2 regions of the Bradyrhizobium oligotrophicum S58 genome follow, and region 2 is predicted to be linked to the other one. Evidence: predicted binding sites of a transcription regulator. Region 2 holds the regulator's gene; the other holds the start of a gene.
The links. Region 2 encodes LexA, which represses DNA repair genes until DNA is damaged. Its sites were predicted from a motif close to TGTTCNNNNTGTGTTCNG; they were not measured.

Region 1: a site for LexA is predicted at 3,432-3,449, ahead of S58_RS19685 (single-stranded DNA-binding protein). Genes of this name have one in related genera too.

Annotation. Positions count from the first base shown of each region.
Region 1 covers NC_020453.1:4,584,449-4,599,397, reverse strand. The annotation lists gene S58_RS19705 (outer membrane protein) at 1-133, opposite strand, end outside; gene S58_RS19700 (outer membrane protein) at 348-1,133, opposite strand; gene S58_RS19695 (outer membrane protein) at 1,445-2,200, opposite strand; gene S58_RS19690 (outer membrane protein) at 2,396-3,148, opposite strand; gene S58_RS19685 (single-stranded DNA-binding protein) at 3,609-4,103, shown strand; gene S58_RS19680 (HD domain-containing protein) at 4,247-4,882, shown strand; gene S58_RS19675 (DUF2306 domain-containing protein) at 4,899-5,297, shown strand; gene gyrA (DNA gyrase subunit A) at 5,467-8,211, shown strand; gene S58_RS19665 (hypothetical protein) at 8,273-8,527, opposite strand; gene coaD (pantetheine-phosphate adenylyltransferase) at 8,825-9,319, shown strand; gene S58_RS19655 (peptidylprolyl isomerase) at 9,397-9,960, shown strand; gene S58_RS19650 (peptidylprolyl isomerase) at 10,252-10,716, shown strand; gene queA (tRNA preQ1(34) S-adenosylmethionine ribosyltransferase-isomerase QueA) at 10,853-11,947, shown strand; gene S58_RS19640 (aspartate-semialdehyde dehydrogenase) at 12,247-13,323, opposite strand; gene tgt (tRNA guanosine(34) transglycosylase Tgt) at 13,543-14,697, shown strand; gene S58_RS19625 (hypothetical protein) at 14,841-14,949, opposite strand, start outside.
Region 2 covers NC_020453.1:4,011,008-4,025,956, reverse strand. The annotation lists gene S58_RS17235 (bifunctional diguanylate cyclase/phosphodiesterase) at 1-2,526, shown strand, start outside; gene S58_RS17230 (S41 family peptidase) at 2,781-4,115, opposite strand; gene S58_RS17225 (alpha-hydroxy acid oxidase) at 4,621-5,757, shown strand; gene S58_RS17220 (HAD family hydrolase) at 5,803-6,432, shown strand; gene S58_RS38160 (hypothetical protein) at 6,822-7,175, opposite strand; gene S58_RS17210 (2-hydroxychromene-2-carboxylate isomerase) at 7,348-7,977, opposite strand; gene S58_RS17205 (TfoX/Sxy family protein) at 8,013-8,414, shown strand; gene S58_RS17200 (alpha/beta hydrolase) at 8,577-9,572, opposite strand; gene S58_RS17195 (MBL fold metallo-hydrolase) at 9,579-10,511, opposite strand; gene S58_RS17190 (LysR family transcriptional regulator) at 10,594-11,547, shown strand; gene S58_RS17185 (molybdopterin molybdotransferase MoeA) at 11,650-12,861, shown strand; gene lexA (transcriptional repressor LexA) at 13,083-13,781, shown strand; gene S58_RS17175 (hypothetical protein) at 14,119-14,559, shown strand; gene S58_RS17170 (hypothetical protein) at 14,826-14,949, shown strand, end outside.

The DNA of each region.
Region 1 (14,949 bases), 570 kb from region 2:
CACTCCAGTCGTTGATCGTGGCAATCATCGGCGGCGCCTTGGTGTAAGGCCGCGCTGCCATGTCGGCTGCCGACGCGGATGTGGCGGCTGCGATGCCGACGAGGGCCGTCGTGATCACAAGCAACTTCTTCATCAAATTCTCCCCCGGGAGTTGGAATGACAAGCGATGGAAATGTTCATACACGCGGCATCCCGGAGATGCTGTAACGCACGCGCCACATTGGCAAAAAAGCGTTATATATCAAATATTTAACATAAAATAGCCGCGTCGGTGCCGAGCTGCGGACACGAAAAAGGCCGGCGCGGGCGCCGGCCTTTGCGGTAGGCTCCGGAGAGCTGCCTTTGCTTCAGTAGCGCGTCGCCATGGGGGCGCCGAATCGGTAGTTCACCCGGACCGTCGCCATGTCGATGTCCTGCTTGATGGTGTCGACGCGTGAATTGACGGTCGCGGTCGCCGGGAAGCTGATGTCGCGCGATCCCATGAACAGGTGATCGTACTCGACCGCGACCGACCAGTTCGGTGCGAAGCCGAACTCGACGCCGGTACCCACGGTGCCGCCCCAACGGGTTTCGCTCGCCGAATCCAGCTGCGTGCCGACAGGGAAGGGCGCTGCTGCGTTGGCGGTTCCGGTGTATTTGTTGTGCGTGACCGCGGCGCCGCCCTTCACGTACCAGAGCACGTTGCCCCAGGCGTAGCCGGCCTGGCCGGTGAACAGGCCAATGGCGTCGGTCTTGGTGGTGTTGGTGATGCCGGTTGTCAGCGCCGCGGTGCTCGCATTGGAGGATTTCAGATCGGTCCAATTGCCCTGGGCTTCGAGGCCGAACACCCAGCTCGCGGCCTGCCAGCGATAGCCGACCTGACCACCGATGAGGCCGCTGGTGGCGTTATGGCAGCCTTCGCTCTGCGTCGGCGCGACCGCCGCGGCGCCGAACCGATTCAGGGTCCAGCAATTGTGGCTCCAGTCGGCGCCGCCATTGGCGCCGAGATAGAACCCGGCCCAGCTCGGCAGCGGCGTGACATAGGCAGGCGGCGGTGCCTTGCCATAGGGCCGCGTCGCAAAGTCGGCGGCCGATGCCGGTGCCAGGCCGAGCAATGCGGCGCCCGCGCTCACGATCAGAGTTGTCTTCTGCATCTCTCGTCTCCCCAATCCCAAAGTCTTCCCTCGCCGGATCCCTCCGATCCGGGCCCACGCGTGTGGCCTGCTCTGGTTGTAGGAAAGACTGATTTCTAAAAACTGTGACCACAGCCCAGCGCAGCGCGGGATGTGCCGATCGTGCTTAAGCGGAGGTAAATGAGGCGGCGGCCCGCATGACAGCGGCGGGGCACGATGCAGCCTTGGTGTTTGAAGCTGATCAGCTCTCGCCACGGTCGATCGGCCGGGGCCTCCGGACACGCGCAGCGCCTTCGTCCGAAGCGAGGGGCGATAAACCGGCGAGTGCCGCCTCAGTGCTTGGAGACGACGGGGCCGCCCCAGCGATAGTTGACACGGACGGTGGCCATGTCGACGTCCTGGCCGACTGTGTCGGTCCGGGTCGCGGCGCCCGCCGGCAGGCCGGAGAAGTTCAGGGCCTTGTTGCCCATGAAGATATGCTCGTACTCGGCGCCGACCGACCAGTTCTTGGCGAAGCCGACCTCCACGCCGGTGCCGACCGTAGCGCCCCAGCGCGTCGCACTCGCCTGGTCGAACGCCGTGCCGGTGGCCGTCGCAATTCCGTTGTACTTTTCGCTTGCGACCGCCGCGCCGCCTTTGACGTACCAGAGCACGTTGTTCCAGGCATAGCCGATCTGGCCCGTGAGCAGGCCAACGCCATTGACCTTGGTCTGGTTGGTCACGGCCGGCGCGAGCTGGCTGGTGTTGCTGCCCTTGAGATTGGCCCAATTGCCCTGGCCTTCGACGCCGAACACCCAGCTGCCCGCCTGCCAGCGGTAGCCGATCTGGCCGCCGGCGAGCGCGCCGGCTGCATCATGGCAGCCTTCGGCATTGGTCGCGGGGACGCCGGCAAGGGAGACGTTGTTGGTCCAGCAGGTGCGGGCCGAGCCGCCGCCCGCATTCAGGCCGAGATAGAATCCGCTCCAATCATAGATCGTCGCGATCATCGCAGGCGCCTTGGTGAAGGTGCGCGCGGGCAAATCGGCTGCGATCGCCGGCGCAAACCCCAGCGCCAGCGAAGTTGTCGCCCCCAGCAACAGACTTCTCATCGCAGTCCCCAAACCTAGTCCGACGCCCGCACGCACGCTCTCACCAACGCCCACACCCGCCGGACCTTGATAGCCCCTCCCGCCGTAAAAAGCCGTCACCCAAAGGACACATCGGCCTAGCAAGTGCCCGTTCTGGCACACAAAAAAAGGCCGGCGCGAGGCCGGCCTTTCGACATATTCGCGGTCTGCGTGCAATCAGTAGCGCGACACGCCCGGACCACCGAAGTGGTAGGAGATGCCGGCCTTGACGGTGTGAACGGTGTCCTTCCACTCCGAGCGGTCGCCCGCCACCGGGGTGTACTGCAGCGTGCTCTTGCCGAAATCGAGATAGTTGTACTCGACCTTGGCCGACCAGTTCTGGGCGAACATGTATTCGGCGCCGGCACCGATCGTCCAACCCCAGCGCCAGTCGCTCTGTGATGCACCGAACGCTGCGCCGCGCAGGCCGGGATCATAGCGGTGCTGCAGGTCACCGACAGCGGCACCGCCGCTGACGAAGAACAGCGCCGGACCGGTCGCCCAACCGAGCCGACCCTTGATGTCGCCGAAGCCGCGCAGCTTGGTGAAGTAGCTGTCACCCGCGCCGAGATTGATCTCGGACGAGCGGCCGTGGATGTCGGCCCAATGGTAGTCGCCCTCGAGGCCGAACACGATGTTGTCGACCTGCCAGTTGTAGCCGGCCACGCCGCCGATGAAGCCGCCGGTGATGTCGTACTTCTGCGTGCCGGCGAAGATCGCCGTGTTCGGCGCACCGAAGAAGGTCTCATCGCTGCGGCCCCAGCCGCCGCCGCCCTGGAGACCGAGATAGAAGCCGGTCCAGGTCGGGAGCGGCGTCGGCGCCATCACCGGGGCCTTCGTGTACGGGCGGGCGGCGAGATCGGCGGCTCCCGCCGGCGTCAGCGCCCCCAAAACCATCAAGCTGACAGCTCCAAGAAAAATTCTTTTCATCCCAAGTCTCCCGCTTTGGGCGTCTCCAAAATGGTCCCCGGAGACGCACTTTTGTGAGTTGGTGCGACCACGCTCGCGGCCCCAATCCGTCCGCAAATATACGCGATTCAACCCTGGATACCGTCTCCCAAAAGCCACAGGCGAGGAGGAAGTGAGGCGTGCTAAGTTGATGAAAGTTAATTACTTTTCCGTGATTTCGGGAACCTTTTCCGGGTTCCTTTTGCGGAACTTTGAGTTCCATCAGGTTCCATGGAACTCGACGCATGGTTGTAAACACAAGAGCGCGAACAAAACTGGAACAATCCGGCCCGGCCTGCTATATGTGGATAAGCAGCGAGAATGCAGGTGGCCGGCGTGGCAACCGTATAGGGTCCGGCCCGAGAGGAAGGGTTCAGCCGCCTGGTGCCGAGAGGCTGGCAGGCGGGGCCGGTCCGTGATTTGAGAACCGCGGGAGAGTGTGATGGCGGGTAGCGTGAACAAGGTGATTCTGGTCGGCAATCTCGGCAAGGACCCGGAGATTCGGCGGACGCAGGATGGACGGCCGATCGCCAATCTGAGCATCGCGACGTCGGAAACGTGGCGCGACAAGGGGACCGGCGAGCGCAAGGAGAAGACCGAGTGGCACCGCGTGGTGATCTTCAATGAGGGCCTCTGCAAGGTTGCCGAGCAGTACCTGAAGAAGGGCGCCAAGGTTTACATCGAGGGCGCGCTGCAGACCCGCAAATGGACCGACCAGAGCGGCGTCGAGAAGTATTCGACCGAGGTGGTGCTGCAGGGCTTCAACTCGACGCTGACCATGCTCGACGGTCGCAGCGGCGGCGGTGGCAGCTTCGCCGACGATGCCGGCGGTGATTTCGGCAGCAGCGGTCCGTCGATGGCGCCGCCGCGCCGCGCGGTGGCTTCGGCTGGCGGTGGCGGACGCAACAACGACATGGACGACGACATTCCGTTCTGAGGTCTGAACGACCTCATGGGAGCGTGTGTGTCCTGGTCGTGACCAGGTCGAAGAGCGGCGTCGGGCGCTGACGTGCATTGCCCGGCTCCGTCGGATCGTTCGTCCCACATCGTTCGTCCCACAGTGCTGCTGGAGCTGGTCCCATGCTGGACCCTGTGGCCAAGGTCGTCGATTTCTACCAGCTGGCGGAGCGCCTGAAGCGCGAGCTCCGCCATAGCTGGCTTTCCGACGGACGTCGCGAGAGTGTGGCCGAGCATAGCTGGAGCATGTCGCTGCTCGCGCTGCTCATGCACCGCGACCTCAGCCACCCGGTCGCGATCGATCGCGTCCTGAAGATGATCATCGTGCACGATCTCGTCGAGGCGTTGGCGGGTGACGTTCCGTTCTTCGAGACGGGCAGCCGCAAGGACGCCAAGGCGGCGAAGGAGCGTCAGGCGATCGAGGACATCAGGGCGCGGCTGCAAGGGATGGCCGGGCAGGAGGTCTTCGACCTGTTTCACGAGTTCGAGGCGCGCACCACGCCAGAGGCGAAATTCGCCGCGGCGCTCGACCATCTCGAGGTCCAGATGCAGCACAATCTCGCTGGCCTGGAGACCTGGCAGCCCATCGAGTACGATCTGGTCTATACCAAGATGGATGCCGCGTGCTGCCATGATCCTCTGCTCGCCGACATGTGCGCGGCGGTGAAACGGCAGGCCGAAGCCAAGATGCGTGCCGGTTGCGTCGACGTCGACGCCATCAAGGAGCGTCTGCACATTGCGCAGGCTGCTCCAACCTGACCACCGAGGCCGTCGCATGAGCTTTGCACCGCTGCTCGACGCGGGGCCTGCCATTCTGCTGCACGCCCTTGCCGCGATGGCGGCGTTCGCGCTGGGACTCGTCCAGTTCGCGGCCCCGAAAGGGACCTTGCCGCATCGGACGCTCGGCTGGATCTGGGTCGCGTTGATGGTCGCCGTTGCGGCCAGTTCGTTCTGGATTCACACCATCCGGCTGGTCGGTCCATGGAGCCCGATCCACCTGCTTTCGATCTACACGCTGGCCGTGCTGCCGCTGGCGGTCTGGGCTGCGCGCCGTCATCGGATCGCAGCTCATCGCCGGGCAATGATCATGCTGTTTTCCGGCGCCCTGGTGATTGCCGGGCTGTTCACGCTGCTGCCGGGACGAATCATGCACAGGGTGGTGTTCGGGTCGTAGCGGGACGGTTCGCGCGGCCTGTCCCGGGCGACTGCACGGTCTGGTTAAGTGACTGGAAAGGCGAGCAGAAAAAGCGCGCTCCGGCCCCCCTTGGGGGTGGCTTGCGACACCGCCATGCGCTATATGATTCCAAGCGATTTTCGCCTGTCAAAACCGACCGGAACCCCCTTTGTCCGATAAAGAAGATGAGAAGCCCGGCGAGCCGGGCGGACCTTCCGACATTCGTCCCGTTTCCATCCTCGACGAGATGAAGCGCTCCTACCTCGATTACGCGATGAGCGTGATCGTGTCGCGAGCGCTGCCCGATGCGCGTGACGGTTTGAAGCCGGTGCACCGGCGCATCCTGTATTCGATGTACGAGCAGGGCCACACGCCCGACAAGAAGTACGTCAAGTCCGCGCGCGTGGTCGGCGACGTCATCGGTAAATACCATCCGCATGGCGACCAGTCGATCTACGATGCCATGGTGCGCATGGCGCAGGACTTCTCGATGCGCGTGCCGTTGATCGACGGCCAGGGCAATTTCGGCTCGGTCGACGGCGATCCGCCGGCCGCCTATCGATACACTGAGGCCAAGCTCGCCAAGTCCGCGATCCCGCTGCTCGACGACATCGACAAGGACACCGTCGACTTCCAGGCGAACTACGACAATTCGGACAAGGAGCCGTCGGTTCTTCCGGCCAAGTTTCCGAACCTGCTGGTCAATGGCGCCGGCGGCATCGCGGTCGGCATGGCCACCAACATCCCGCCGCACAATCTCGGCGAGGTCATCGATGCCTGCGTCGCGCTGATCGACAATCCCGCGCTCACCATCGACGATCTCATCAACATCATCCCGGGGCCGGATTTTCCGACCGGCGGTATCATCCTCGGCCGCGCCGGCATCCGCTCGGCCTATCATCTCGGCCGCGGCTCGATCATGATGCGCGGCAAGGTGACGATCGACACCATCCGCAAGGATCGCGAGGCGATCATCGTTTCGGAGATCCCGTACCAGGTCAACAAGGCCACGATGGTCGAGCGCATCGCCGAGCTGGTGCGCGAGAAGAAGATCGAAGGCATCTCCGATCTGCGCGACGAGTCGGACCGCGACGGCTATCGCGTCGTGATCGAATTGAAGCGCGACGCGGTGCCGGACGTGGTGCTGAACCAGCTCTACAAGTTCACGCCGCTGCAGACGAGCTTCGCCGCCAACATGCTGGCGCTCGACGGCGGCCGTCCGCAGACGATGAATTTGAAGGACCTGCTGACGATCTTCGTCGCGTTCCGCGAGCGTGTCGTCACGCGCCGGACCAAGTACCTGCTGAACAAGGCCCGCGACCGCGCCCACATCCTGGTCGGCCTCGCGGTGGCGGTGGCCAACATCGACGAGGTCATCCGGGTGATCAGGACCTCGCCCGATCCGGCGACCGCCCGCGAGGCGTTGATGTCGCGCGACTGGCCGGCGCGCGATGTCGAAGCCATCATCACGCTGATCGACGATCCGCGCCATCGTCTCTCCGAGGATGGGACGATCCGGCTGTCGTTCGAGCAGGCCAAGGCCATTCTCGACCTGCGTCTGCAGCGCCTGACGGCGCTCGGCCGTGAAGAGATTTCCGACGAGCTCGACAAGCTCAAGGTCGAGATCAACGACTATCTCGATATCCTGCGCTCGCGGGCGCGGGTGCAGGGAATCATCAAGGACGAGCTGGGTGCTGTTAAGGCCGAGTTCGGCACGCCGCGCCGGACCCTGATCGCCGAGCAGGAAGGTGAGGTCGAGGACGAGGACCTGATCCAGCGTGAGGACATGGTCGTGACCGTGTCGCATGCCGGCTACACCAAGCGCGTGCCGCTGTCGGCCTATCGCGCCCAGCGTCGCGGCGGCAAGGGCCGCTCGGGCATGCAGACCCGCGAGGAGGATTTCGTCAGCCGGCTGTTCGTGGCCTCCACCCACACGCCGGTGCTGTTCTTCTCGTCGCGCGGCCAGGTCTACAAGGAGAAGGTCTGGCGGCTGCCGATCGCAGCGCCCAATGCGCGCGGCAAGGCGCTGATCAATATCCTGCCGCTGGAGCAGGGCGAGCGCATCACCACGATCATGCCGCTGCCGGAAGACGAAGCCTCCTGGGCCAATCTCGACGTGATGTTCGCCACCACCGGCGGCAACGTCCGGCGCAACAAGCTGTCGGACTTCGTCGATGTCAGGCGCTCCGGCATCATCGCGATGAAGCTCGACGAGGGCGAAGAGATCGTCAACGTGCAGATCTGCACCGAGCGCGACGACGTGTTGCTCACGGCGTCGGGCGGGCAGTGCATCCGCTTCCCGGTGACCGACGTGCGCGTGTTCACCGGGCGGACCTCGATGGGCGTGCGCGGCATTGCGCTTGCCGGCGGCGACAAGGTGATTTCGCTGTCGATCCTGCGCCATGTCGAGACCACCTCGGACGAGCGCACCGCGTATCTGAAGATGCGCCGCGCCATGGCCGGTGAGGTCGCGAGCGAGGAGCCGGTCGAGAGCGAGGGTGAGGAGGCGGCGGCAGGCTCGATCCAGCTGTCGCAGGAACGCTATGTCGAGATGTCGGCGCAGGAGCAGGTGGTGCTGACGGTGTCGGTCAATGGCTATGGCAAGCGGACCTCGTCCTACGAGTACCGCACCACCGGCCGCGGCGGCAAAGGCATCGTCGCAATGTCGGTCAACAACCGCAACGGCAAGCTCGTCGCCTCGTTCCCGGTGGAGGACGGCGACCAGATCATGCTGGTGACGGACAAGGGCCAGCTGATCCGCTGCCCCGTCGACGGCATCCGCATTGCCGGCCGCTCGACCCAGGGCGTCATCGTGTTCAACACGGCTGACGATGAGCATGTCGTCTCCGTCGAGCATATCGGTGAGGAGACGGAGAATGGCAACGGGGCGAGCGAGCAGGCGAACGGCGAATAAGAGGACGAGTGGCGAGTAGCGAATAGGGGAAGAACCAGGTTTCTGCCCCCTTCGCTGTTCGCTACATCCGGTCGACGCCGACGACCCGCGCCTCGCGGATCGTCGCCCTCGTGCCGGCGGTGCGCAGGCACGACGCTTCGAAGTTCGGCCAGGCCTGCTGCGAGCAGTCGCGGCCGATCGGGCGAATGTCCAGGCGGTCCGCCTTGGCCAGCGGCCGCGGCACGCTGGCTTCGACCTGCGGGGCAAAGCCGGGCAGGAGGGTGAGGGCGGTAGCCACCAAGCCGGCCGCTGCGATGGCAGAAAGCGCTTTGATCATGACGGTCCCCTGTCTTGTGTCTTGGTCGTGCTGGGCCGTTCGGCCCGTTGTTCGTTGAGAATTTGATAACCATTTCGGGTTTCGAGACGTTTTCCCGGACCGCACGAATTGGTTTCATGTCCCCGCGGGTGTGTTTCGCCGCCGAAGTTCCGATGAAACAATCGCGGGTGGGGGATGCAGTTCCGCCTCGCCCTCGCAATGTCCCGTGACCGCTGCCGCGGCTGCGGACCATCACAGCCGCGCCAGCACGGGCGGCGGCGGCTTGCCGGCCTGTTCCGGCCGGTATAGGACGGGCGCATGCAACGTATTGCGCTCTATCCGGGCTCGTTCGATCCCGTCACAAACGGCCATCTCGACGTGGTCCGGCAGGCCGTTCACCTCTGTGACCGGCTGATCGTCGCGGTCGGCGTGCATCACGGCAAGAAGCCGCTGTTCTCGACCGAGGAGCGGCTGGCGATGGCCCATGAGGTGTTCGGCCCGGTCGCCGCCGCAGCCGGCTGCGGCTTTGAGGCCTCGACCTACGACAATCTGACCATCACCGCGGCGCACGCCGCCGGCGCGATCATGATGATCCGCGGCCTGCGCGACGGCAAAGATTTCGATTACGAGATGCAGCTCGCCGGCATGAACCAGACCATGGCACCGTCGATTCAGACGGTGTTCGTGCCGGCGTCGGTCCCGGTCCGTCCGATCAACGCCAGCTTGGTGCGCCAGATCGCGGCCATGGGCGGCGAGATTTCGCATTTCGTGCCGCCGTCGGTGGTGGCCAGCCTCAAGGCCAAATTCGTTTGACGATCCAGGTGCCGGCGGTGCCTTGCGCCGCGCGGCATTGCCACGCGTTTTCCTCTCATCATCCTGTCGGAGTTGCCATGATCCGAGCTCTCACCTTCATCTTCGCTCTCGTGTTCGCGCTGCCGGCGCTGGCGCAGTCGCTGCCTTCAGGGCTCGACAAGCAGAACGCGCTGGTCATCGACACCACCAAGGGCCGCATCGTCATCAAGCTGCGGACTGATCTGGCGCCGCAGCACGCCGAGCGGCTGAAGACGCTGGCCCGCGAAGGCTACTACAACAACGTGCCGTTCCACCGTGTCATGGACGGCTTCATGGCGCAGACCGGCGACGGCCAGAAATTCGACGGCACCGGCGGCTCGAAATATCCAAACCTGAAGCAGGAGTTTTCGAGCACGCCGTTCAAGCGCGGCACCGTCGGCATGGCCCGGCGCGGCGACAGCGTCGATTCCGCCAACTCGCAGTTCTTCATCTGCTTCGGCGACGCGTCCTTCCTCAACGGCCAGTACACCGTGATCGGCGAGGTCGTGCAGGGCATGGACGTGGTCGACAAGCTCAAGAAGGCGCCTCCGGGCTCCGCCGGCGGCGCCGTCACCGATCCCGACAAGATGGTGAAGGTTCAGGTCGCCTCCGACATCAAGTAGACCGCTAGAGCAGGGCACCCGAGTCTCCTGGCCTGGGTTCCCTGCCTCTAAGGACCCTTTGCCACGTCGCCGGCGCGCACCGGCTCTGCCGCCCGTCGTATCGACGCCGCCGGCGGCTTCAGCTTTAAGCGTGATGGGTCTATCCTGGACCGCCACCGCCCGGGCCTCTCGTGACCCGGATTGCCGTCAGGAGGGGTGACGGCCGCAGATTGGAAGACGCCTCGACATTTTCAGCCCAGGACTGTTCGCAAGTCCTGACCCCCGTCAATTCAACCAAACTGAGAGACCAGCATGGCTGTGACCGAAAATACCTTGATCCTCGAAACCACCCAGGGCCCCGTGACCATCGAGATGCGTCCGGATCTCGCGCCGAACCATGTTGCGCGGATCAAGGAGCTCGTCCGTGAGGGCTTCTATGACGGGATCGTGTTCCACCGCGTGATCGACGGTTTCATGGCGCAGACCGGCTGTCCGCAGGGCTCCGGCATGGGCGGCTCCGGCAAGAAGCTGAAGGCCGAGTTCAACGCCGAGCCGCATGTCCGCGGCACCACCTCGATGGCCCGCGCCGCCAGCCCGGATTCCGGCGACAGCCAGTTCTTCATCTGCTTCGATGACGCGAGCTTCCTGAACAAGCAGTACACGGTCTGGGGCAAGGTCACCGAGGGCATGGAGAACGTCGACAAGATCAAGCGCGGCGAGCCGGTGCAGAACCCCGACAAGATCGTGAAGGCCTACATGGCCGCCGACGCGGCGTAATGCGAGACCCTCATGGTGAGGAGCGTGCGTAGCACGCGTCTCGAACCATGAGGCCGATAGTCGGGCCTTCATCCCTCGAGACGCGTGCTACGCACGCTCCTCAGGATGAGGGGCCGACGGTCGTTCCAGAACGACGATGCGCACCCACCTGTTCGACTTCCATCTTCCGCCTGAGAACATCGCGCTGCGCCCGGCGAGCCCGCGCGAGGCGGCGCGCATGCTCGTCGTGCAGGGCGACGGGGTGCTGCGCGACCGCACCGTCGCCGATCTGCCGGACTGGCTCGAGCCGGGTGATCAGCTCGTCGTCAACGACACCAGGGTGATCGCGGCGCAGCTCTCGGGCCGCCGCATCAGCCGTGACACCGAGGCGAAGATCGAGGCGACCTTGATCAAGCGGCTCGACGGCTCGCGCTGGCAGGCGCTGGTGCGGCCGGCCAAGAAGCTTGCGCCCGGCGACACGATCCGGTTCGGCAACGAAGGCAAGGTCTGCCTGCTCGGCCATCTCGACGCGACCGTCGAGGCCAAGGGGGAGGAGGGCGAGGTGACGCTGTCCTTCGTCTTTCATGGCCCGTCGCTCGACCAGGCGATCGCCGATCTCGGCCGCCCGCCGCTGCCGCCCTATATTGCCGGCAAGCGTCCCGCCGACGAGCAGGACACCCAGGACTACCAGACCATGTTCGCGGCCAAGGAGGGTGCGGTTGCCGCGCCCACCGCTGGCCTGCATTTCACGCCGGCACTGGAGCAGCGGCTGCGCGAGCGTGGCATCGGGCTGCAGCGCGTCACGCTGCATGTCGGCGCCGGCACCTTCCTGCCGGTCAAGGTCGAGGACACCGAAGGCCACCGCATGCATGCGGAGTGGGGGAGCCTCACGCCGGAGACGGCAACCGCGCTGAACGAGGCGCGCGCCAGGGGCGGCCGCATCGTCGCGGTCGGCACCACGTCGTTGCGGCTGCTGGAGAGCGCAGCCTTGCCCGACGGCACGATCGCGCCGTTCGAGCAGGAGACCTCGATCTTCATCACGCCCGGCTATCGTTTCCGCGCAGTCGACATCCTGATGACCAATTTCCATCTGCCGCGTTCGACGCTGTTCATGCTGGTCTCGGCCTTCGCCGGTCTCGAGACGATGCAGGCCGCCTACGCGCATGCGATCAGGAGTGGCTATCGGTTCTATTCCTACGGCGATGCATGTTTGTTGTTCCGCCAACAGGATGAGCGCATCGTCGAACCGTAGGGTGGGCAAAGGCGTGCGACGCGCTACGTCGTGGGGCACGGTCTTCGCGCGCCGTGCCCACCGTCCGCACCCACCGGCGCCGATGGTGGGCACGCGCCGCCTAACGGCGCCGCTTTGCCCACCCTACATTTTCACAGCTCGCCCTGGGCAATTCGCGCCACACTCTCCGCCGTCATTCCCCGCGAAGGCGGGGAATCCAGTACGCCGCGGCGGCTCGGCAGATAACAGGTATTGGTGAGTACTGGATCACCCGCTTTCGCGGGTGATGACATTGTTGGTGGAGATGCGGCTGGGCCGCCTTACGCCATCGCCCGCTCCGGCAGCAGCTCGGCGATCTGCACGGCATTCAGCGCGGCACCCTTGAGCAGCTGGTCGGCGGCGACGAACATCGCGATGGAGTGACCGCTCGGATCCGACAGGTCCTTCCGGATACGGCCGACCAGCACGTCGTCCTGGCCCGACGCATCGACCGGCATTGGGAAGTAGTTCTTCGCGCGGTCGTCGACGACGCGGACGCCCGGCGCGGTCGCGAGGATGCGGCGGACTTCGTCTTCCGAGATCGGCCTCTCGCATTCGAAGGTGATGGCCTCGCAATGGGCGCGCAGCACCGGCACGCGCACGCAGGTGACGCCGATGGCGATCCCTTCGTCCTCGAAGATCTTGTGGGTCTCGTTGATGACCTTGGTCTCTTCGTCGTTGTAGCCGGTGTCGGGATCGATGGCGGTGTTGTGGCTGAACAGGTTGAAGGCGAACGGATGCGGCATCACCTTCGGCGCATAGACCTGGCCGTTGAGGCTCGCCCGGGTCGACTGCACCAGCTCGTCCATCGCCGCCGCACCGGCGCCGCTGGCGGCCTGGTAGGTCGAGATGATGACGCGCTTGATGCGGTTCTTCTGGTGGATCGGCCACAGCGGCACCAGCGCCGTGATCGCCGCGCAGTTCGGGTTGGCGATGATGCCCTTGTGGTCGCGGATGCGGCGGGCGTTGATCTCCGGGATCACCAGCGGCACGTTCGGGTCCATTCGGAACGCGGAGGAGTTGTCGACCACGACGGCGCCTGAGCGGACGGCAATCGGCGCAAACTTCTTCGAGATGCCGCTGCCGGCCGAGAACAGCGCGATGTCGACGCCCTCGAACGAGCGCTCGGTCAGCTCCTCGATCACGATGGTCTGGCCGCGGAAGGTCAGGGTCTGGCCCGCCGAGCGAGCGCTCGCCAGCGCCTTGAGCCGGCCGACCGGGACGTTGCGGCGGTCCAGGGTGGCGATGAACTCGGCGCCAACGGCGCCGGTCACGCCGACGATGGCAATGGTGGGATCGGTCTTCACGTCTCTGTCTCCGGTTGGAATTTGGGCATAAAAAAAGCCCCGGACCTTCATCAGGCGGGGCTTCGGTTCGAAGATGTCGCGGTCGAGTTCGATTACGCGCGCACGCCTCCCGAGGCCCTCGAGGGCTTGGTGGTTTTCGTCGTGCGTTTGGTCAAGGTCGACATGGTGTCGGACCATAGGGGCGGTCGGAACCGCCGTCAACTTCTGTCGTCGGCCAACCTGCGCCGATCGCGGTTGAATCGGGACCCGTCCTGACGCAATAAGCCTGCCATGAGCTCCTCCGAAGGCGACCTTCCCAACCATTTCGAACTGCTCGGCACGGATGGCGCGGCCCGCACCGGCCGGTTGACGACGCCGCATGGCGTGGTCCGGACCCCGGCCTTCATGCCGGTCGGCACCGCCGGCGCGATGAAGGGCGTCCATTGGCGCGATGTGCGCGACGCCGGCGCCGACATCGTGCTCGGCAACACCTATCATTTGATGCTGCGCCCCGGCGCCGAGCGCATCGCCGCCCTTGGCGGCCTGCAGCGCTTCACCGGCTGGGGTGGTCCGATGCTGACCGACTCCGGCGGCTTCCAGGTCATGTCGCTGTCGGCCCTGCGCAAGGTGACGGAGCAGGCGGTGACGTTCCGCTCGCATATCGACGGTGCCAGGATCGAGCTGTCACCGGAGCGCGCGGTCGAGGTGCAGCGCCTGCTCAACTCCGACATCGCGATGCAGCTCGACGAATGCGTGCGGCTGCCGGCCGGGCCTGACGACATCGAACGCGCGATGCTTTTGTCGCTGCGCTGGGCCGAGCGCTGCCGCCGGGCCTTCGAGACCGCGCCTGCGGGCTACATGCTGTTCGGCATCGTCCAGGGCGGCGATGTCCCCGACCTGCGTGTGGCGAGCGCGCGGGCACTGGTCGATATCGGCTTTCATGGTTACGCGATCGGCGGCCTCGCCGTCGGCGAGCCCCAGGCCGTGATGCTGCAGATGATCGAGGCCACCGCGCCGGTGCTGCCGGCGAACCGTCCGCGCTATCTGATGGGCGTCGGTACGCCCGATGATCTGCTGGAGTCGGTGAAACGCGGCATCGACATGTTCGACTGCGTGCTGCCGACCCGCAACGGCCGCCATGGCGTCGCCTATACCCGCTTCGGACCGGTGAACCTGCGCAATGCGCGCCATGTCGACGATGCCCGGCCGCTGGATGAGGAAAGCCCGTGGCCGCCGGCGCGCAGCTATGCACGCGCCTATCTGCATCATCTCATCAAGGCCGGCGAAGCGCTCGGTGCGACGCTGCTGTCGGAAATCAACATCGCCTATTTTCAGCAGCTGATGGCCGGGATGCGCGAGGCCATCGCGCACGGGCGCTTCTCGGAATTCTATGAGCGCACCAAGGCGGATTGGGCGCGCGGCGACATCGCCGCGCACGTGAGCTGACCGCTCACTACGATGCAAATGGCGCAACCGACCGATGTCGTCGGCTCACTGATGCGATGCATCTGAGCTGCAATCTGAATAGATCCGCACCCGGAATTGAGGCGGCTGCGGCAGGTCGTGGAACCCTTCGGCAGCGCCGCCGTTCAGTTGCAGGTGATCTTGGTTCTCAAGGTGTGTTTGGTGACAAAGCCGTAGCCACAGGTGTCGCAGGTCCACAGATAACTGATCGCATTGTCGGCCAGATACGCCGAT
Region 2 (14,949 bases):
CGCCATTTCGACCAGCAGATGGAAGACCTGATCGCGATTCAGCGCGATCTCGCCGACTACGTCCGGCAGAGCAGGATCGACGACAGCGCGCGCTTCCGCGAGCAGATGGGAACGGCGCAAGTCAACGCCATGCTGAAGGGCAAGCTGAGCGCGCTGTCCTATGTCGGCAGCGTCAGTATCTTCGATTCCGACGGCAACCTGATCAATTCCGCTGCGAACTGGCCGGTGCCCAAGGTCAGCATCGCGGATCGATCCTATTTTCAGCGCCTGAAGTCCGATCCTGCGGCGCCGCAGATGCTGATCGAACCGGTCGTGAGCCGCGTCACCGGGACGCTGATTGCCGTCATCGCCCTCAAGCTGACCGGTGCACACGGCGAATTCCTCGGTGTCATCAGCCGCGGTCTCGAACCGGTCAATATCGAACGGTTCTTTGCGTCCGTCGCACTCGGCCCTGACGCCGCGATATCGATGATGCATCGCGACGGCACCCTGCTGGCACGCCACCCGCGCTACCAGGGCATGATCGGTCAGAACTATCGCGACGCGCCGATCTTCCGCCAGATCCTCGCGGACGACGGCAACACCACTGGCATCTTCAGCAGTCCCGTCGATGGCGAGCAACGGATCGGCGCCTCGCACCGTCTGACGAGCTATCCGCTGATCGTCACCGCGACGACGACGAGATCGGCAGCACTCGCCGACTGGCGCGAGCAGATGCGATTTCTGATTGGCGTTGGAATCATATCGGTCGTCCTGATCGCCGCCATGCTCTACGTGGTCGTCCGCAGGCTGCTGCGGGACCACGAGGCGTCCAACCTGCGCTTGATCCTGGAGAAGGAACGGCTCGACAAGGCCGTCAACAACATGACCCAGGGCCTGTTGCTGTTCGATGCATCGGAACGCCTGGTGATCAGCAATCAGCGCTACATCGACATGTACGGGCTTTCGGCCGACATCGTGAAACCCGGCTGCACCTTCCGCGAGCTGATTGCTCATCGCAAAGCCTCCGGCTCGCTCGCCGGCGACGACAGCGAATATGCCGATGCGGTGCTGCGTGACATCGGCCGCAAGACCTCCCAGATCATCGAGACCACGGACGGACGCTGGATCCAGATCGTCAACGAGCCGATCGCCGGTGGCGGCTGGCTCGCCACCCATGAGGACATTACCGAGCGCAAACGCTCCGAGGAGCAGATCACGCATCTGGCGCACTATGACGCGCTGACGGATCTGCCGAACCGTACCCTGTTCCACGAGCGCCTCAAGGAGGAGCTCGGCAACGTCCCCCTCGGCCACAGGCTCGCCCTGCACTACATCGACATCGACGAGTTCAAGGGCGTCAACGATTCGCTCGGCCATCTCATCGGCGACGAGCTGTTGAAATCCGTGGCGGCAAGCCTGAGCGCCTGCGTCGGCAAATCGGGCTTCGTCGCCCGCCTCGGCGGCGACGAGTTCGCAGTGGTCCAGACTGCGATCCGCAACCGCGAGGACGTCGAGCAGCTGATCGAGGATATCCTCACCGCGATCCGCGCCCCGCGCGACTGTCTCGGCCATCAGCTCACTGCAGACGCCTCGATCGGCGTGGCGATGATCCCCGAGCACGGCACCAATCTCGACCAGATCATGAAGAACGCCGATCTGGCGATGTACGCCGCCAAGGCCGCGGGCCGCCGCACCTGGCGCTTCTTCGAGCCGGAGATGGATGCGCAGGTCAAGGCCCGCCATCAGCTCGAGGTCGACCTGCGCCAGGCAATCCTCGACGATCAGCTCGAAGTGTACTACCAGCCTTGTCTGAGCCTGCAGGACGACCGCATCGTCGGCTGCGAGGCGCTGGTGCGCTGGAAGCATCCCACCCGCGGCTACGTCTCGCCGGCCGAGTTCATTCCGATCGCCGAGGACACCGGCCTCATCCACCAGCTCGGCGAACGCGTCCTCCACGTCGCCTGCACCGAAGCCGCGACCTGGCCGGACGACATCCGGCTCGCCGTCAACGTCTCGCCGGTGCAGTTCAAGAGCGGCACCCTGGCGCTCAAGGTCGCCAATACGCTTGCGACCTCCGGCCTGTCGCCACACAGGCTGGAGCTCGAGATCACCGAGGCCGTGCTGATCCGCGACGACGATGCGCTCGACACCCTGCACCAGCTGCGCGCACTCGGCGTCCGCATCGCGCTCGACGATTTCGGCACCGGCTACTCCAGCCTGAGCTATCTGCAGCGGATTCCGTTCGACAAGATCAAGATCGACCGCTGCTTCGTCAAGGACATCACCGAGTCCGAAGGGTCGGCCAGCATCGTGCAGGCCGTCGTCAACATCGCCGCGACCCGTAAGATGTCCACGACCGCGGAGGGCGTCGAGACCGAGGCGCAGCGCCAGGTGCTGAAGCGGCTCGGCTGCTCGGAGATGCAGGGCTATCTGTTCAGCCCTCCGAGGCCGGCGGCCGAAGTGAGAGGCCTGTTCGCCGCGCATCGCGCCGATGGCCGCACCGCCAGCTCATTTGGACGCGGTCCGCGTTCGGATGCGGCCTGACGCCTGCCGGTTCCGAAACCGATAAATACCGTCGAAATTTGAGCCGTTTTCACAGGCCAAATCCAAACCGTATCTGCCGATCGCACCGTCCGCTGCTTGAACGCGTGCGGCGCAATCTGAATTATCGACACAGACGGACACGAACCGTGTTCGCCTGTACACAACTGGTCAAAAACCGCGACGGGACGGCTTCAAAGCCGCCCCGTCGGGTCTGAAGGCCACCGACGCCGCAGCGGTTCTGCGGCTCCCGAAATTCAGTTCGGCACCGCCGCCTTGGCGCGGACGTCGGCATTGACGGTGACGCCGCGCAGCACGTTGAACGCCGCGTGCAGGGCCTTGTCGTCCTTCTCGTCCGGCGGAACGTAGGATTGCGAGCCGGTCTGCTCGGTGCCGTCGGCGGCAGACAGATGGCCGCGCATCCCAGCTTCACCCTTGATGTCGGTGCGATCCTTCAGCTCGTCCGGAACGTCCTGCTTGACCTCGATGTCCGGCCCGATGCCCTGCGCCTGGATCGAGCGGCCCGACGGCGTGTAGTAGCGCGCCGTGGTCAGCGCCAGCGCGCCGTTGCCGGCGCCGAGCGGAATGATGGTCTGCACCGAGCCCTTGCCGAACGAACGGGTTCCGACCAGCGTCGCGCGCTTGTGATCATGCAGCGCGCCCGCCACGATCTCGGAGGCCGAGGCCGAACCGCCGTTGATCAGCACCACGAGCGGCTTGCCTTTGGTCAGATCGCCGCCGCGGGCGGTGAAGCGCTGCGTCTCCTCGGGATTGCGTCCCCGGGTCGAGACCACCTCGCCACGCGGCAGGAAGGTGCTCGAGACCGACACCGCCTGGTCGAGCAGGCCGCCGGGATTGTTGCGCAGGTCGACCACGTAGCCGACGAGCTTCTCCTGCGGAATATCCCGGGAGATGGTGGCGATCGCCTTGCGCAGGCTCTCGGTCGTCTGCTCGTTGAACGAGGTGATCCGGATGTAGCCGATATCGCCGCCCTCGGTGTGATAGCGCACCGGGCGCACGCGGATGATCTCACGCGTCAGCACGACATCGAGCGGCGCGTCCTTGCCCTTGCGGACGATCGTCAGCTTGGTCTTGGTATCGACGCCGCCCTTCATCTTGGCGACCGCCTGTTCGAGCGTCAGGCCCTGCACGGCATCGCCATCGATCTTGGCGATGAGATCGCCGGACAGGATGCCGGCCTTGGACGCAGGCGTATCGTCGATCGGCGCGACCACCTTGACGAGGCCATCCTCCATGGTGACCTCGATTCCCAGTCCGCCGAATTCGCCGGACGTAGTCTCCTGCATGTCGCGCCAGGACTTGTCGTTCATGTAGCGCGAGTGCGGATCGAGCGAGGACACCATGCCGTTGATGGCGCCCTCGATCAGCGCGGGATCATTGGGCTTCTCGACGTAGTCGGCGCGAACACGCTCGAACACGGCGCCGAACAAATTGAGCTGCGAATAGGTATCGGCCATGCCGGCCGCCGCCTTGGCCCGGGCAACGAGTTGCGCGCCATCGGGCCCCGTGACCATCAGGGTCAGTCCGATGCCGGTCATCGTGCCCGCCAAGAACAGCCAGTTTTTCCGCATTGCTTTGCTTCCCGAGCGTTTGTTTTGGTGGCCGGCCGATTACATTGTCCGAACGCGGCGCCGGCAGGATTGGCTTACGAACTCACACCACATTTCCGGTTTCTTCAAGGCCGATATTCCAGCGGACGTTCCTGCCCAAGACCTGGACACGGCCTGTCCGAGGCCCGCACAAGGTTCGTCCGAGACCCGCCAAAGGCCTGCCCGAGGCGGGCGGGGCTATGGCCGAAATGGACGTTCGAAGCCCGAAATCAAGATCGCGATCGTGCCTCGCCCCCCGCGTGGTTGCAATTTTCCGGTCTTTCACGGGCCTACGGTGATCACAACTCAACGAGTCGTGTCCGCTGGCGCGAATCACGGCCTCGCCCACGCTTACGCCCCGCGCCAATCCTGCGCAAACCAGGGCGCAATCGGCTCCCGCGCGGGCCGCAGTTCGGAATGGCTTGCGCATGGCCCGTTCGATGGGTGATGTTGGATAACAAATGATAACGCGTGCTGGGAGGCAGGCATGAACCAACAGACCCCGATCGAGGCCGGGTGGCGCAATGTCGAGCTCGGCGCCAGCGACGAGAAGTTCCAGAACCTGCACGAGTTCATCCGCAAGGCGCGCGCCCTGCTCAACCAGAATGCCTGGGACTACATCGTCGGCGGCACGGAAACCGAAACCACGCTGCGCCGGAACCGGATGGCGCTCGACGAGATCGCATTCCGTCCGCGCGTGCTGCGCGACGTCTCCACGGTTGATGCCTCGGTCGAGACGTTCGGGCGCAGGCTGCGCCTCCCGGTCGTGCTGGCTCCCGTCGGCGCGCTCGAGATCTTCGATCCGGCGGGTGCCGCCAGCGTCGCCCGCGGCGCCGGTCGGTTCGGCGCGGCGCACATGCTGAGCTCGGTGACGGAGCCCGGTCTGGAAAAGACCGCAGAAGCAGCGCCTGATGCGCTGCGCATCTTCCAGCTCTATGTCCGCGGCGACGACGCTTTCGTCGAGGACTATGTCAGCCGCGCCGTCGCCAATCGCTACACGGCATTCTGCCTGACCGTCGACACTGCCCATTACAGCCGCCGCGAGCGCGACATCGCCAAACGTTACGTGCGCGAGAGCCGGTTGCGCGCCACCGGCGGCGACCACCAGAAGGCGCTGAGCTGGCACACGGTGAAGCTCATCAAGGACAAGTTCAAGCTGCCGCTGATCATCAAGGGCATCGCCACCGCCGAGGACGCACAGATCGCGGTCGATCACGGCGTCGACTGGATCTATGTGTCCAATCATGGCGGCCGCCAGCTCGATCATGGCCGCGGTGCCATGCATGTGCTGCCGGAGATCGTGCAGGCCGTGAAGGGCCGCGCCAGGATCATGGTCGACGGCGGCTTCTGCCGCGGCACCGACATCGTCAAGGCGATCGCCTCCGGCGCCGACCTCGTCGGCATCGGCCGGCTGCAATGCTGGGCGCTCGCCGCCGCCGGCGAGGACGGCATCCTGCGCATGCTGGAGCTCCTGGAGGACGAGGTCATTCGCACGCTCGGCCTGCTCGGCGTCACCTCCTTCGCCGAGCTCGATCCGAGCTACCTGCACCCGGCGACCGCCACCAACATGCCGGGCGTGTTCAGCGCGTTTCCGCTGGTCGACATCGAGCCGTACCGCTACTGAGGAGGACCTCCGAGGGCTTTCCCTCGGATCAAGACGCGAGTTGCGATGCTCCCTTCCGATCTCCGCCCCGGCGCGGCCGATGCGCTGCTGTTCGATCTCGGCCGCGTCGTCATCGACATCGATTTCGTCCAGGTCGTCTCGCGCTGGGCCGCGCATGCCGGCTGCGCGCCGGAGCATCTCGCCGGGCGCTTCGTGCGCGACGAGATCTATCACGGCCACGAACGCGGCACGGTCTCCGACGCCGCCTTCTTCGCGCATCTGCGCACCCGGCTCGGCATCGACATCAGCGACGCCCAGTTCCTCGAAGGCTGGAATGCGATCTTCGTCGGCCCGATGCCCGGCATCGCCGCGCTGCTCGCCCGCGCGGCCGAGAGCCTGCCGCTCTACGCATTCTCCAACACCAACCAGCCGCATATCGCGCACTTCTCGCCTGTTTATGCCGACCTGCTCGGTCACTTCCGCGAGATCTTCCTGTCGTCGTCGATCGGGCTGCGCAAACCGGATGCCGAAGCGTATGACCACGTCGTGCAGGCGATCGGCGTGCCCGCCGAGCGCATCGTGTTCTTCGACGATCTCACCGAGAACATCGATGGCGCCCTCGCCAGCGGGCTGAAGGCCGTGCTGGTGCGCTCGACGGGCGATGTGGCGATGGCGCTGGAGGCGTTGGGCATCTGATCGCACCTCAACGCGAGTAGCATGGCCGACACACTCGCAAGAATGCGGATCGGCCTGCGGCCCCTCCGAAACCTCCGCTGTTGTCCCTGCGAACGCAGGACCCATAACGACAGGGGGCAGTGATAAAGCAAGACGCGTCCGGCATCCGGCGTAACAACCTCTCCCTGTGGTCATGGATCCCGGGTCGGCGCCCCGCCGCCGCTGGCGCGGCGTCGGGACTTGCCCGAGACGACAGCGGAGGGCGGCGCTAGATCAAAGCTCATAAAAGTTGACGCGACGAGCGGATCACGAGGAGTGCGCAACGACGAAACTCCCCTTCTCGGTCACTGCAAGCAAAGCAGGGAAAGTCGAGGGTCCCGCGGAGAAATTCTGAATTGCGGCGCTCACAATCACGGCGTCCAATCATGCAAAATTGTTCTCGCGGCACGACGTGCCCGAGTAATGCTGATCTCGTCCACCCTCCTCCAACGGAGGGCGCAGGGAATGCCGGGCTGCAGGCCGCAACCCATGGCCCGCCTGCAGAAAAAAAGCAGGCGGCAGTCACCACAGGTCCAGCCGACATCCGGCATTCCCTGCGCGATGGTTTTCACGCTTATTTCGCGATCTCCCCGGTGCTCCGGCTCTTTGGCCACCGTCGCCAGCAGGATCATCATCACCCGCCAACTTGGCATCAGCGTCGGGATGCCAGGACCACGCGACTTCACGTCCGCAAGATGCCGTTCGTCCGCGCGCCATCCGAGCACGCTGCGACATCCTGCGGCCACCGCATCCCGCGCTCCACGTTCGTGACGACCGCGAAGCGCCCCTCCTATCGAGCACGGGACCAAATCAACATAGCATGTTTTCTGATTTTTAGAAGCCCTTTTTTGCACGGCTTCACGCCGCGCCCGGTCCTCGGTGCATTGCCTCCTCGCGTCAAGCCGGCTGCCTCGCAGCGCGATTGATCTTCCAGGCCAGGACGTCGAGGCGATCCGCGCCGAAAAAGATCTCGCCGTTCCAGACGAATGTCGGCGTTCCGAATACGCCGCTTTGGTAGGCTTGCACAGTTTGCTGGGTCAGCGCGTCGTGGACGCTCGGATCACCGGCTTGTTCCAGCAGGGCCGGATCGCCGCCGGCGCGGCTGAGGAGCTCCCGCAGGACAGCAGGATGAGAAATGTCTTTCTGCTCATGCCACAGTCCGTCGAAGATCGCGCTTCGAAAGATCTTCTCCGTTGGTCCCGAAAGCAGGGATGCGACACACAGCGCGGGGACCTGGTTCGGCCGCGCCGGGCACTTCCAGGATGGCCGACAAGGCGCCCCATAAAACTCGGCCATGCGGCGAATGTCAGCCATGAGGTAGGCCCGTTTTGGCGGTATGAGCGTGTCGACATAGGGCGCCCACGGGTCTCGACCGTTTTGCAGATTGAGGATGACGTCGATGAAGATCGGACGTCCGACCCATTCGACGTCGTCCGCAAAGCCGAGATTCCCTTTGCGGACGCGATAGTCGGCGAAGTAAGCGTAAGGCGACCTGAAATCGTAATAGGTTTCAATTCTGGCGGTCATTCTCGCCCTGCCCCTTTGCAGTCCAGGCCCTCGTCATGGTGGCAACTCCGGACTATGTCGAATTCCTGCGCGAGCAGTTCGCGCCGCTCGGCCCGATTGCGACACGGCGCATGTTCGGCAAGACCGGCGTCTTCCATGACGGGGCAATGCTTGGCGTGGTCGCGGACAATACCCTGTATTTTCGGGTCGACGACGACAACCGCGTGATGTTCGCAGAAGCCCGGTCGCATCCGCCCCTGAGCTACATCAAGAACGGCACCTCGATCGACCTCGCCTTCTGGCGTGCGCCGGATCGGCTGTTCGATGATCCCGAGGAGTTCGCCAACTGGGCGCGCGCGGCGCTGGCCGCGGCCCGACGGGTCGCGACAAAGAGAAATAGCGCTCCTCGAAAGAGAGCTCCTCGAAAGACTCGGCCGGGGAAACAGCATGACCGATGACACGCGCGGGATCGCCTCGGGCCGCGCGCGACTCACCACCGAGATTGCAGGCCGAGGTGAACCCGTCATCGTCCCGCATTCAGCCGTGCTCGATCACTTTCTTTGCCGGAGGCGGAAGCCGTCTGCCGTCTCGCGCGGCAAATCGACGACACGCAGGCACCATCAACTCGCCGGGTGGGCGCGCTCGTCGAGAAATCCGATCACCGCATCGAAGGCCTGCCGCCGATTCCGTTCCATCAGGATCATGTGGGTGCCCTGCCCGACCTCGACCAGGCGCTTGTAGGGTGCGCTCGCCAGGCGCGCGAACAGATCGTGCGCCATGTCGAAACGGACGTCGGCGTCCCATTCCGCTGCCAGCACCAGAGCCGGACAGGTGATGTCATCCGGATCATAAAGCGGATCGCCGGCGGTCCAATGCACACGCACGTCCTGAACCGCGCCGGACGGCGCGCGGATTGCTCCGTCGTGCGGCGAGCCCGGATCGGTCGCGAGCGTCACCTTCTCCCAGGCTTCGAACCAGCCGTCCGGGATGAGTTCGCGTCGCGCATGCTCCGGGGCCGCGCCACGCCATGCGGCTTCGAATGCGCGCGGGCTGACGATCCGGTAGGCGCCGAGCGGCCCGCCGGCATCGATGCGCAGCGGCCTGTCGGACAACCAGAGCGGCGTGACCAGGACCAGCTTTGCGACTTTCGCGCTTGCTCCGCTTGCAAACATCCCGGCAATGGTCGCGCCCCAGGACATGCCGAGCACGTTGACGCTGACGACGTCGCGATGCCGGCAGATGAAGTCCACCGCAGCGCTGAAATCCTCCACGGCGGTCCGTGCGGTGACCAACGGAGAACCGTCCTCCGGCGCACGCGACATCGCCGGCGGCCGGCTGGAGCCGCCATAGCCGCGCGCATCGACCGCCCAGACATCGTAACCGGCCTGCGCGAGGACATCCATGAAGGACGCGCCGGCGACCGCGACGTCGAACAGGCTTGCCGACGAGAACGTTGCGCCATGCATCATCACGAGCGTGCGCTCCGCCGAGAAGCGCTCGATATCGGCAAGGTGCTTGTTGATGAGATGAAGCTGCACCTCGGGCTCGGGGCCGGCGATCAACCGGCTGTCAGAGATGATGCGCGGAAAAGACGAGTCGTTGGCGGTCATGGTCATGTCAGCTCATACGAACTGCCAGGCGAACCGGTCGCCGTCGCGGCTGATCCGGCCGGCCGAGGATTCGGCAAAGTGGGTCGTGAAGACGAGAGCGCCGGTCTCCGCGGCATGTTCCATCGCCCATCGGCGTGACGTCAGCGCCGCCTGCGGAAATTCGCAGTAGACCGAGTTCCAGTCGGGACGCGCGACCTGCAACGGATGATGCATCACGTCGCCCCAGAACAAGGCGCGCTCACCGCGCGAGGTGAAGCTGATGCAGGCGTGATCGATGCTGTGACCGGGGCTCGGCAGGAAGCGGAAGCCGTCGGCGACCTCCGAACCGTCCACCACGACCTGCCGCGCCAAGCCTGCCTGGACGACCGGCCGCACGCTATCTTCGTAGACCCCGGGCAACGGCGGATGCAGCATGGGACCCAGCCTGGCCGCATCTCTGATGGCGGCATCCGAACCATCGCCAGCCGACAATGCTGCGAGATAAGCGAGCTCGCGACCGGAGAAGACGTGGAGGGCGTTGGGAAAGACCGGCACCCAGCGGTCACCGGCGAGAGAGGTATTCCAGCCGACGTGATCGGCGTGCAGGTGCGTCATCAGGACAAGGTCGACATCGTCAGGGGCAACGCCCGCGGCCCGCAGCCGATCGAGAAACGGCTCGTTCAAGCGATGCAGAACTGCCGCGCCGGGCCGCTCCTTGTCGTTTCCTGTCGCTGTATCGATAAGGACCACTCGCTCCGGCGTCTGCACCAGCCAGCTATGGATGCTCAGGCGCAACGCGCCGGTCCGCGGATCGACTGATCCAGGCCCAAACCGGCCGCGCTCCCGCGCGATGCTGGCGGGGTCGATGCTGGGGAAGAGAAACTCACCTTCGACGGCATCGAGGCCGATCTCGAAGATCTTGGTGATGGTGGCGTCCCCGACGCGATGGGTCGTGCTGTCTTGCATGCTTGCTGCCTCGATCCGACGATGATCTTGTCTGGGTCGAGATCTAGGACTAGGTCTTACATTCCTCAAATCGATCCAACTCATGCAGTCCATCGACCACTTCGATCTTCGCTCCTTCGACCTCAACCTGCTGGTCGCGTTCGACGCGCTGATGCAGGAACGCAGCGTCACGCGCGCCGCCGCGCGCCTCAAGGTGGGGCAGCCGGCGATGAGCCATTCGCTGTCGACGCTTCGCGTACTGCTGCAGGATGAGCTGTTCGTCCGCGTCGGCACCGTGATGCAGCCGACGCCACGCGCCGCGGTGCTTGCCGGGCCGGTTCGTGCTGCGCTGGGACAGATGCAGGCCGCGTTGCACGCCACACCGGAGTTCGACCCGGCGACGGAGCAGCGTACCGTCCGATTGGGATTTTCCAGCGAAGTGGAGCTGCTGCTGATCCCCGAACTCACGGCGGTGCTGCGCCGCTCGGCGCCCGGCTTGCGGCTTCTCAGCCGACCGACGGAGCGCAACGAGGCGCACCGGCTGCTCGACGAGGGTGCGCTGGATGTCGCGGTCGGCTGCTTCGAGGCGGTCGCACAGCGGCACAGATCCCAGTTCCTGTTCGAGCAGGCGCTGAGCTGCGTCTACAATCCCAAGCACATCGCGCTGAAGACGCCGATCAGCCTGGCCGACTACCTGTCGCTTCCGCACGCGCTGGTGACGCTGACAAACAGCCTGCAGGGCTGCCTGGAGGCGGCGCTGGATGAGATCGAGACGGAGCTCAACGTCGTGTCGGCCTCTTCGGAATTCCTGAGCGTGCTCGCCACCGTGGCCGCCTCACCGGTGATCACGACGATCCCGACTCGGATGGCGAGGCTCTACGGGCCGCGCTTCGGGCTGACGCTCTGTCCCACCCCGTTGAAGCTGCGGCTGCCGGCGGTTTCGATGGTCTGGCCGCTGCAGCTCGATCGTGATGCGGCCTCGGTCTGGCTGCGAAACACGATCGCCGATATCCTGCACGCGACCGAGCGCGCTGCCTGTCGCGTCGCAGCCGAATAGCGAGGCGATGCGGGTCTCGCCTGGGGCCCTTGGCCGCGCGGTGCGCGTTCGATAGAACGCGACTCCTGCGAGGCGCACCCGCCTCCGTCCGAAGGAACTCCCATGGCCCTGATGCCGGTGTCCGATGCGTTATCCGCGGTTCTCGCCGGCGCCGAGCCGCTGGCCGAGGAGCTGGTGGCGCTGGACGAGGCTTTTCACCGGGTGCTGGCGCGCGACCTCGCGGCGCTGCGGACGCAGCCGCCCGAGGCGATGTCGGCGATGGATGGCTATGCCGTGCGCGCGGCCGATGCGGACAAGGCGCAGGCGCGGCTGAAGGTGATCGGCGAGGTCGCGGCAGGGCGGCCCTTCCACCGCACCGTGGGGGCCGGCGAGGCGGCGCGCATCTTCACCGGCGGCGTCGTGCCGGCGGGCGCCGATACGGTCGTCATCCAGGAGAACACGGTCGCCGACGGCAGCCACGTCGTGATGACCGAGGCAGCGATCAAGGGCCGGCATATCCGTCCCGCCGGCGTCGACTTCCACGAAGGCATGGTGCTGCTCAAGCAGGGCCGCCGGCTCAGCGACCGCGATTTGTCGCTGGCCGCGAGCATGAATCATCCGGTGCTGCCGGTGCGGCGGCGGCCGAAGGTGGCGCTGCTCGCCACCGGGGACGAGCTGGTGATGCCGGGATCGACGCCCGGGCCGGGCCAGATCGTCTATTCCAACGGCTATGCGCTGCGCGCGCTGGTGCGCAGCGAAGGCGCCACGCCGGTCGACCTCGGCATCGCCGCGGACACGCTGGAGGCCACCGTGGCCGGCATCCGCCGGGCGCGCGAGGCCCAGGCCGACATCCTCGTCACCACCGGCGGCGCCTCGGTCGGCGATCACGACCTGGTCAAGCAGGCGCTGGAGGCCGAGGGCGTCGAGATGGCGTTCTGGAAGATCGCGATGCGGCCGGGCAAGCCGATGATGCACGGCCGACTCGGCGGCGTCAGGGTGATCGGCCTGCCCGGCAATCCGGTGTCGTCCTATGTCTGCGCGATCCTGTTCCTGGTGCCGCTGATTCGGCGCCTGCTCGGCCGCGACGAAGCTCGGATGCCGCGCGAGACCGCCCTGCTCGGCCGCGAGCTCGGGCCCAACGACTCGCGCGAGGACTATCTGCGTGCCCGGCTCGATGAGCGCGCAGATGGTGCGCTGATCGCAACGCCGGTGACGCAGCAGGATTCGTCGCTGCTCGGGAATCTCGCGCTGTCGCAGGCTCTGGTGATCCGGCCGGCCTTTGCGCCGAAGGCGCCCGCCGGCAGCCCGTGTGAGATCCTGCGCCTGCCCGAGTGAGCGCCGAGCGAGCAGCTCCCCCCGGCAAAGCCCGGACCATTCATCATATTTTTAGGATTGCGGAACACACATCGAACAGATAGTGTCCGTTCATGATTTGTTTTTAGTATGTTGCGGGCGCCGCGAATTACCGATCGTCCGATTGCCCTGCGCTCCCGGAATCTCTTCACGGATTCGGAGCTCTCGGATTTGGACGACGACAAACTGGGGACCAGGACGAGATGCTGACGCGCAAACAGTACGAACTTCTGCGGTTCATCAACGAACGGCTCAAGGAAGCCGGCGTGCCGCCGTCCTTCGACGAGATGAAGGATGCGCTCGACCTGCGCTCGAAGTCCGGCATTCACCGCCTGATCACCGCGCTGGAAGAACGCGGCTTCATCCGCCGCCTGCCGAACCGGGCCCGCGCGATCGAGGTGATCAAGCTGCCCGAGCTGTCGCAGGCCGCCAACAACCGCCGCGGCTTCACGCCGTCGGTGATCGAGGGCAATCTCGGCAAGGTGCGCAGCTCGACGCCGGCGCTCGACGATGGCGAGCGCCCGGTCGCGGTGCCGGTGATGGGCCGCATCGCCGCGGGTACCCCGATCGAGGCGCTGCAGACGCGCAGCCATACGATCAGCGTGCCGGCCGACATGCTCGGCTCCGGTGATCACTACGCGCTCGAGGTGCGCGGCGATTCGATGGTCGATGCCGGCATCCTCGACGGCGACATGGCGCTGATCCAGCGCAACGAGACCGCCGACACCGGCGACATCGTGGTGGCGCTGATCGACGACGAGGAGGCGACGTTGAAGCGCTTCCGCCGCCGCGGCGCGTCGATCGCGCTGGAGCCGGCCAATACCGCCTATGAGGTGCGCATCCTGCCGCCCAACCGGGTGAAGATCCAGGGCAAGCTGGTCGGCCTCTATCGCAAGTACTGACCGCAGTGACTGAGCGCGCGCCTCACCACGGGCGTGCGCGGTATGCGGCAACGACCGAGCTGTCGTCGTTGCAGATCGGCGGTGTTTGCAGCCCTGTGCGGATTGCAGCGTAGCAGCATGTCAGCGCTGGCTTCGTCGATTTGACGCGAATGCACCTCATGATGTGCAGCGCGGCATGCTCAAACGCTTGTGATCGCGCGCAGGCACACGCGGTGCAGATCAGCGCAGAATTGCCGTGAAGCGCGCGCTAACATCACCGTCGATGTCCACTCTGATAGAGGCCTGCGCCTGTCCGGGGGGAGCGTGGGTCGGCTATCTCTCAACGAGGAGCGATCCGATGTGTGACTACAGCCTCCATGCCGTTGCGTCCCGCCCAGCCAAAGTCGGCGAGACGCTGATCTCGATGACGTTCCGCGGCACCGCGACCCGCGGCTTCGCTCTCGAAAGCGAGCCCAACGTCGCGGTCTGCATGCTGCCCGGCACCGAGCTCGCCTTCGCCGAGGACGTCCGCTACGACAGCCGCTGGCTCTGGACCCGGACGATCCGCGAGCGCGTCGCCAAGTTCAACACCATCGAGAAGCACGTCCCCGATCGCCATCACGACGCCATCGAGTTCGCCGACGGCCGCCACGTGCTGGTGACCCAGCTCTGCGAAGGCCAGCGCGTCACCGTGCTGCAATTGCCGGTGAGCAAGCAGCCAGGCGAGCGCCGCCCCGGCATGGCCGAGGAGAGTCCGACAAGCGAGACCACGCCGATACGCCGCATCAGCATCACCTGAGCGCCTGCAGGTTGGACGTCTGCGTCTCTGTCGTTGGTGAGAGACCTGTTCGTACGAGATCCGCGGTGAGAGACTTTGCGCAGGCCGACGCGAAGTCCTCGCGCTCGGACTTGGCAGTCGGACTTGGCAGTCGGACTTGGCAGTCGGACTTGGCAGTCGGACTTGGCAGTCGAATTAACTGGATGGCATCGCATCACGCGAGAACGACGTCTTGCAGGAACGACATCCCTCGGCCGGCATTGTGTGTGCCGGGGGTGTTTCTCATCGTGGTCGACAAGATCGATTGGAACAAGGCCGGCCGGCTCACCGAGCCCGGCCGCTACATGCTTGCGTTCGGATGGCTGACGGTCACGGCCGATGACGTTGCGATCTGGCAGCGATATCCCGCCG